2 regions of the Komagataeibacter diospyri genome follow, and region 1 is predicted to be linked to the other one. Evidence: riboswitches for the same ligand, from Rfam matches in the RefSeq annotation. Region 1 holds a riboswitch; the other holds the start of a gene.

Evidence for each region. A riboswitch is a leader RNA that binds a small molecule or an ion and turns the genes downstream of it on or off. The one in region 1 is predicted to bind thiamine pyrophosphate.
Region 2: another riboswitch for thiamine pyrophosphate. It lies ahead of ACE2AA_RS11555 (ABC transporter substrate-binding protein); the one in region 1 lies ahead of thiC (phosphomethylpyrimidine synthase ThiC).

The regions. Positions count from the first base shown of each region.
Region 1 covers NZ_CP171836.1:2,687,765-2,691,353, forward strand. The annotation lists gene thiC (phosphomethylpyrimidine synthase ThiC) at 1-1,575, opposite strand, end outside; TPP riboswitch at 1,675-1,821, opposite strand; gene ade (adenine deaminase) at 1,970-3,589, shown strand, end outside.
Region 2 covers NZ_CP171836.1:2,469,333-2,472,921, reverse strand. The annotation lists gene ACE2AA_RS11560 (DUF2721 domain-containing protein) at 1-342, shown strand, start outside; gene ACE2AA_RS11555 (ABC transporter substrate-binding protein) at 351-1,319, opposite strand; TPP riboswitch at 1,385-1,481, opposite strand; gene ACE2AA_RS11550 (cytochrome b N-terminal domain-containing protein) at 1,545-2,759, opposite strand; tRNA gene ACE2AA_RS11545 (tRNA-Arg) at 2,971-3,047, opposite strand; gene ACE2AA_RS11540 (efflux RND transporter permease subunit) at 3,117-3,589, opposite strand, start outside.

The DNA.
Region 1 (3,589 bases):
AAAGCGCGCGCGGCTGATCGCGTCGTCACGGATGCGTGCCGCCGGGTGCCCCTTCGCCAGATCGGCGGCGTGGGCGGCGATGCGGTAGGTCACCACACCCACCTTCACGTCATTGCGGTCGGGCAGGCCGAGGTGTTCCTTCGGTGTGACGTAACACAGCATGGCCGTGCCGAACCATCCGATCATGGCTGCACCGATGCCGGATGTGATGTGGTCATAACCCGGCGCGATATCGGTCGTCAGCGGACCAAGCGTGTAGAACGGGGCTTCGCCACATTCACGTAGCTGCTTCTCCACATTGACCTTGATCTTGTGCATGGGCACGTGACCCGGCCCCTCGATCATGACCTGGCAGCCTTTTGCCCACGCGATTTTCGTCAGTTCGCCCAGCGTTTCCAGTTCGGCGAACTGGGCGGCGTCATTCGCATCGGCAATGGAGCCGGGGCGCAGGCCGTCACCCAGCGAGAACGAGACATCATAGCGGCGCATGATGTCGCAGATTTCCTCGAAATGCTCATACAGGAAGCTCTCGCGGTGATGGTGCAGGCACCACCCGGCCATGATCGACCCGCCGCGCGAGACAATGCCGGTAACCCGGTTGACCGTAAGCGGCACATGCTGCAGCCGCACACCCGCATGGATGGTGAAGTAGTCCACACCCTGTTCCGCCTGTTCGATCAGCGTGTCGCGAAAGATGTCCCATGTCAGGTCTTCCGGCACGCCGCCGACCTTTTCCAGTGCCTGGTACAGCGGCACCGTGCCGATGGGCACCGGGGCGTTGCGCAGGATCCAGTCGCGGATGTTGTGGATGTTGCGCCCCGTGGACAGGTCCATGACCGTATCGGCCCCCCAGCGGATGGACCAGACCATCTTTTCCACTTCTTCCGCGACCGATGACGTCACGGCCGAATTGCCGATATTGGCGTTGACCTTCACCAGGAAGTTGCGCCCGATCACCATCGGCTCCAGCTCGGGGTGATTGATATTGGCGGGCAGGATGGCGCGACCCGCCGCGATTTCGGATCGCACGAATTCCGGGGTGACGAAGGCGGGAATGTCGGCCCCGAAATCCTCGCCATCCGCGCGGCGTTCTTCAGCGCCTTCGTCCATGGTGGCGCGGCCAAGGTTTTCGCGGTGGGCGGCGTAGATCATTTCCTCGGTAATGATCCCCGCGCGTGCAAATTCGTACTGCGTGACCATCTGTCCCGGCCTGCCTTCATGCACCGTATGGGGCGCAGGGCAGGCGGGGACCAGGTTTCCGCCTTTGGCAAAGCCATTGTCTTCGGGCCGGACGGCGCGCGGCGTAATAGTGGGCAGGTTGCGGGCCCCAATCCATGGTGCGCGGACGGGTTTCAGCCCCGCGCGTACATCGATACGCGCATGCGGGTCGGTATAGGGGCCGGAAGTGTCATAGACCCGCACCGGCGGTTCGTTGGCACTGGGTTCAAGGGCGATTTCGCGGAAGGGCACGCGGATATGCGGGTGCCCATCGGGCGTGGACCAGACCTTGGTGGACCCCATGATGGGGCCGGTTGTGACATGGTCGGGAGATGAAGGCGAAGCAACGGTGGTCATGGCAATGCTCCTCGTTTTCTCTCCGACAGGGGGTGTGGGGGAGAAAACCGGAACGCCACATGGATCATGTGCGCAGTGTCGTCAGGTCTGACGCATCGTGCCGATTGTCTGCACCAGTCCCTCCGCCGGTATGAGCCGGATCAGGTTCCCCGGAACGCACGATGCGCCCGGAAGGGTCCCCGCGCGCATGGTCGGACCATGCCAGCGGTATCTCAGCCCCTTGCCGGGACTCCCCTTGGTCATTTCAGGATCATGAAACACCCGGCACTTGTCAACATCGTCAGACGGGGTACGGACGGGCGGGATGAAAAAGAATTCGTGTGCCGATTTGCCAGCCGCGCGGTTGTGTTAGACTGCTGGGGAATATCCATCTTTTGCGGGGAAGCAGGACAGTATGGCAGGTAGCGTGATTTCCGACCGGATCGCACAGGGTAGCGGACGGGTGGCGGCGGACACCGTGATCCGCAATGTCCGCCTGTTCGATCTGGTGACGGGCGAACTGCTGCCGACCGACATCGCCATATGTGGTGACACCATTGTCGGCACGCTGGATCATTACGAGGGCGAGAACGTGATCGAGGGGCATGGCCGCATTGCCGTGCCGGGTTTTATCGATACGCACCTGCATGTCGAATCCTCGCTCATCACCCCGTTTGAATTCGACCGCTGCGTCCTGCCCCATGGCGTGACCACCGCCATATGCGACCCGCATGAAATGGCCAACGTGCTGGGCCGACCGGCGCTGGATTACTTTACCGAAGCGGCCATGCGTACGGTCATGGACCTGCGGGTCAACCTGTCCAGCTGCGTGCCGTCCACCGCGCTTGAAACATCGGGTGCGACGCTGGGGGCGGCTGACCTGCTGGCCTATCGGGACCACCCCAAGGTCATTGGCCTGGCCGAGTTCATGAACATTCCCGGCGTGCTGAATGGCGACCCGGTGTGCATGGAAAAGCTGGCGGCCTTTGCCGGCGGTCATATTGATGGCCATGCACCGTTGTTGCGCGGGCGTAAGCTCAATGGGTATCTGTCGGCGGGCATCACCACCGATCATGAGGCCACGACGGCGGAAGAAGCGCTGGAAAAGGTGCGCAAGGGCATGATGGTGCTGATCCGCGAGGGATCGGTGTGCAAGGACCTGCGCGCGCTGGTGCCGCTGCTCAACCCCGTGACATCGCCGTTCTTCGCCTTCTGCACCGATGACCGCAACCCGCTGGAAATCGCGCATGAGGGGCATCTGGATTACCTGATCCGCCTTGCCATCTCGCTGGGGGTGGAACCGCTGGCGGCCTATCGCAGCGCCTCGCTCAGTGCGGCCAACGCGTTTGGCCTGCGCGACCGGGGCATGATCGCGCCGGGGCGGCGGGCGGATATCGTACTGCTTGATGACCTGCGTGAATGCCGGGTGTCGGATGTTATCAGCGCGGGGCGTCTGGTGAATGACGCGCTGTTTGCCGCACGTGACATCATTCCCCCCGTCGGCACCGACAGTATCAGCCTGCCCGCGCCCGTCAGTACGCAGGACATGCAGGTCGCGGGAAGTGGTGCGCAGCGCCCGGTGATCGGCCTGCTGCCCGGCCAGATCATCACCCCCTTCCTGCATGCCGATCTGCCGGTAGTGGATGGTATTGTCCAGCCCGACCCGGCACAGGATATCGCACGCATCTGCGTGGTGGCGCGGCATGGGCACAATGACAATATCGGGCGCGGGTTTGTTAAGGGGTTTGGCCTGTCGGGCGGCGCGCTGGCGTCCTCGGTCGGGCATGACAGCCACAATATCTGCGTGGTGGGCATGAATGACGCGGATATGGCGGTTGCGGTCAACCATCTGGAAAAGACCGGCGGCGGCTTTGTCGTGGTGCGTGACGGGACAGTGGTGGCGGATATGCCGCTGCCGGTGGCGGGCCTTATGAGTGACGCCCCGTTCGAGACCGTGCGCGATCAGCTGGAGGTACTGCGCGCCGCCGCCCGTGCGCTGGGCTGCCAGCTTGACGAGCCGTTCCTGCAGCTGGCC
Region 2 (3,589 bases), 220 kb from region 1:
GACAAGCTGGAAAATGCCGATGACAAGAGCAGCGCGGATGCTGCGCTACTGTTACGCCGGCTGACGCATTTGCATTACCGCACCCTGCTGCTGGATGCGTCCATCCTGTTCGCGGGTGTGGGTGGGGCATCGGCCTGTGGTTCGGCCTTTGCGCTGTTCATGGGCAGCGTGCGCGATGCGTCCATTGCGTGGTGGCTGGTACTCATGTTCGGTAACGCACTGGTCTGCACCGTCGTCGCGCTGGCCATGTTCCTTGGTGACAGCCTTGTTGCGTGGCATGGCCTGCGGGTCACGACCTTTCTGCCGCACAAGCAGGACATGCTGAACAATATTATTGACTGAGGTACGGGTCAGGGTGTCGTCGTAACCTGACTGAACGGATCGATCGCGTACTGCCCCAGCGGGATGGCATGTGTCATCATGCCATGGGCATGCAGGAACGTGGCAAAGGCTGTATAGCGGGGCACGTTCAGCAGCGCCGGCTGCTTGCATATGCGCGGTAGGGTAGCCTGCCACGCCGCCCGGTTCAGCGGCGTATCGAATTCCGGGTGGTCATGGATTGTCTGCGCCAGCATGGCGTCAGGGTGGTTGATCAGGGTATTCGCCCCTTCCGCCAGCGCATCCATGAACTGGCGTATCCATGCATCATGCGCATGATCGCGACCGGCCAGGAAGATCAGTTCATCTGATATCGGCACGCCATGTTCCTCAGGGAAAAACGCCGAGACCTTCATACCCTTCTGCTGCAGGTCGATCAGTTCATATGTCCGCACTGCCCCGATCACGCCATCCACGGCATGACTTATGATGGCCTGTTCCAGCTGAAAATTGACATTGACCTGATGCACGTCACCCATGGCCAGCCCGGCTGAATGCAGCATGGTGTCCAGTGCCGCGTCATCCACCCCCGGCATGGATACGCCAATGGTTTTGCCCTTCAGGTCGGCGATGGAGTGAACCCCTTCCCCCGTAATCAGGACATTCAGCGGGGTATCGATCAGCGTGCCCACCCGTACCAGCGGGATATTCTGGTCCGCCAGCATGCCAAGCTGAGTCTGGTAAGATACGGCAAGGTCCGCCTGTCCCGCCGCGACCAGGCGCGCGGGCGATCCGGGATCCGCGGGGGCGATCAGCTTCACATCCAGCCCGTGGCGGATGAATGCGCCGCTGTACTGGGCGGCCAGAAGGGCGGCGTGATCGGCGTTGAGGAACCAGTCCAGCACGACCGTGACCTGCTGGCTGGCGGCATGGGCGGGCAGGGCCAGCATCGTGCAGGCCAGAAATCCTGCTGCCCCAAGGGCACGTGTGAGGGTTTGCATGGATGTGATAGGCTCCCTTTCCCTGACATCCGTAATCTACGGCAGGCAGGGAACGGGTGCATATGTCCCGGGCGGGACAGTCTCCCTTCGCTGGCATGACCCAGATCAGGTTCAACGGGTATGATCTCAGCCCACGGATCATGGGCACCCCGGTCAGGCAGGAAGAGTGTGGGTATGGCCCCGCATCCGTCAAGTCACGGATGAAGGACCATGCCCGATCACATGTCAGGCGTCGGACTGCTGCCGTTCACGCCGCGCGCAGAGCGGAAGCAGCACAAGGAAATAACCGAAATAATATAGTGCCGCGACCCGGCCCGCGATCATCCAGCCGCCTTCGGCATGGTGGCGGCCCACCAGTCCCATCAGTACGAACGATATGACCAGTCCCACCATGCCGATCCGGCAGGCCGGGCGGAAACGTGCCGAACGGATGGGCGAACGGTCCAGCCACGGCACCGCGAACAGGATCAGGATCGACCCCGCCGCCGCCAGCAGGCCGCCAAACTTGGACGGTACGGACTGCAGCAGGCCATAAAAGGGCAGGAAATACCATTCCGGCTCGATATCGGCAGGCGTGTGCATGGGATTTGCGGGACGGTAGTTTTCCGGTTCGGACAGAAGATCGGGCCACAGGAATGCAAGCGCCACGAACACCAGCGCGAACAGCACAAGACCCGTCAGGTCCTTGGTGGTATAATAGGGGTGGAAGGGCACGGTCTGGCGTTCTGGTACCGGCCTGCCATCGGGATTGTTCGGTCCGCTGACATGCAGTGCTGCCACATGGAAGGCGACGACAGCCACGATGGCGAACGCCATGAGGAAATGCAGCACGAAAAAACGGTGGATGAAAATATCCCCCAACTGGTCGCTGCCTTCCATGATGTGTTCAAGTGTTCCGCCAATGACCGGCACGGCGCCCACCGCCTTGCCCGCGACATCGGCCCCCCAGTAAGACATCTGACCCCATGGCAGCACATAACCCGCGAACGCCGTGACCATGACCATCAGCAGCAGCCCCAGCCCGGTCAGCCACAGGATTTCGCGCGGCTGCTTGTATGAACCGTAATACAGTCCCCGGAACAGGTGGATGTACAGGGCGGCCATGAACAGGCTGGCCCCGGTCATGTGCATCGCGCGCAGCATCCAGCCACCCGGTAGCTGGCGTTCGATCATCTCCACCGACATGAAGGCCCCGGCGGAGGTGGGGGTGTAGTTCATGGCCAGGAAAATGCCCGTGGCCAGCATCAGCACCAGCACCGCCGTCAGGATCGCCCCGAAATTCCACAGGGCGTTCAGGTTCCGGGGCATGCGGAAGTCGATATATTCCTGCCGGAAACCGCTTACGATCGGAAGCCTGCGGTCAATCCAGGACAGGATGCCGCCAGAGCGTCCGGAATGCGCATGTGGGGGAATGTTTTCGGGGAGACTGGGCCCGCTCATTCTTGTTTCCTGAATTCAGACGAAAGAAAAATCAGGTAACGGTGTAGCAGCCAGATGGGCGGCAGGCACCTCATCTTTTTGAATCAGGAACGATTTCATACCATGGTGTAGCGGTACGGTGGCACGTACAGCATCCGCATGCGGCAGTACACGCCTGCAGGCACAGACCAAAGGGACCGTGCCACAGCAGTAATCCTGATTTTCAAGGAAGTGGCGCACCCGAAAGGACTCGAACCTCTAACCCCCAGATTCGTAGTCTGGTGCTCTATCCAGTTGAGCTACGGGTGCGCTGTGAGGCGGCTTTTAACTGACCCAGCCGGACCCCGCAACCCCTTTTTTCAATTATCGAATATTTTTTTATCCCTTCGTGCGCGCCAGCAGCCTGCCCGTGGTCCGCCGGGTCCACAGGCGGATATGTTCCATGTAAAGATAGATGACCGGCGTGGTATAAAGCGTGAGCAACTGGCTCATCATAAGGCCACCCACCACCGTAATGCCCAGCGGGCGGCGCATTTCCACACCGTAACCGCTATTGGTGATCAGTGGCACGGCCCCAAGGGCTGCTGCCAGCGTGGTCATGAGGATGGGACGAAATCGCTGGATGCACGCATCGCGAATGGCATGGCGGGCGTCCAGCCCCCGATCGCGTTCGGCATGCAATGCGAAATCCACGATCAGGATGGCGTTTTTCTTCACGATTCCCACCAGCAGGATCATCCCGATCATGGTGATGAGCGAAAACTCCTGCCCCAGCGCCCACAGTGCCAGCACGGCCCCGACCCCGGCCGAAGGCAGGGTGGACATGATGGTCAGCGGGTGAATGTAGCTTT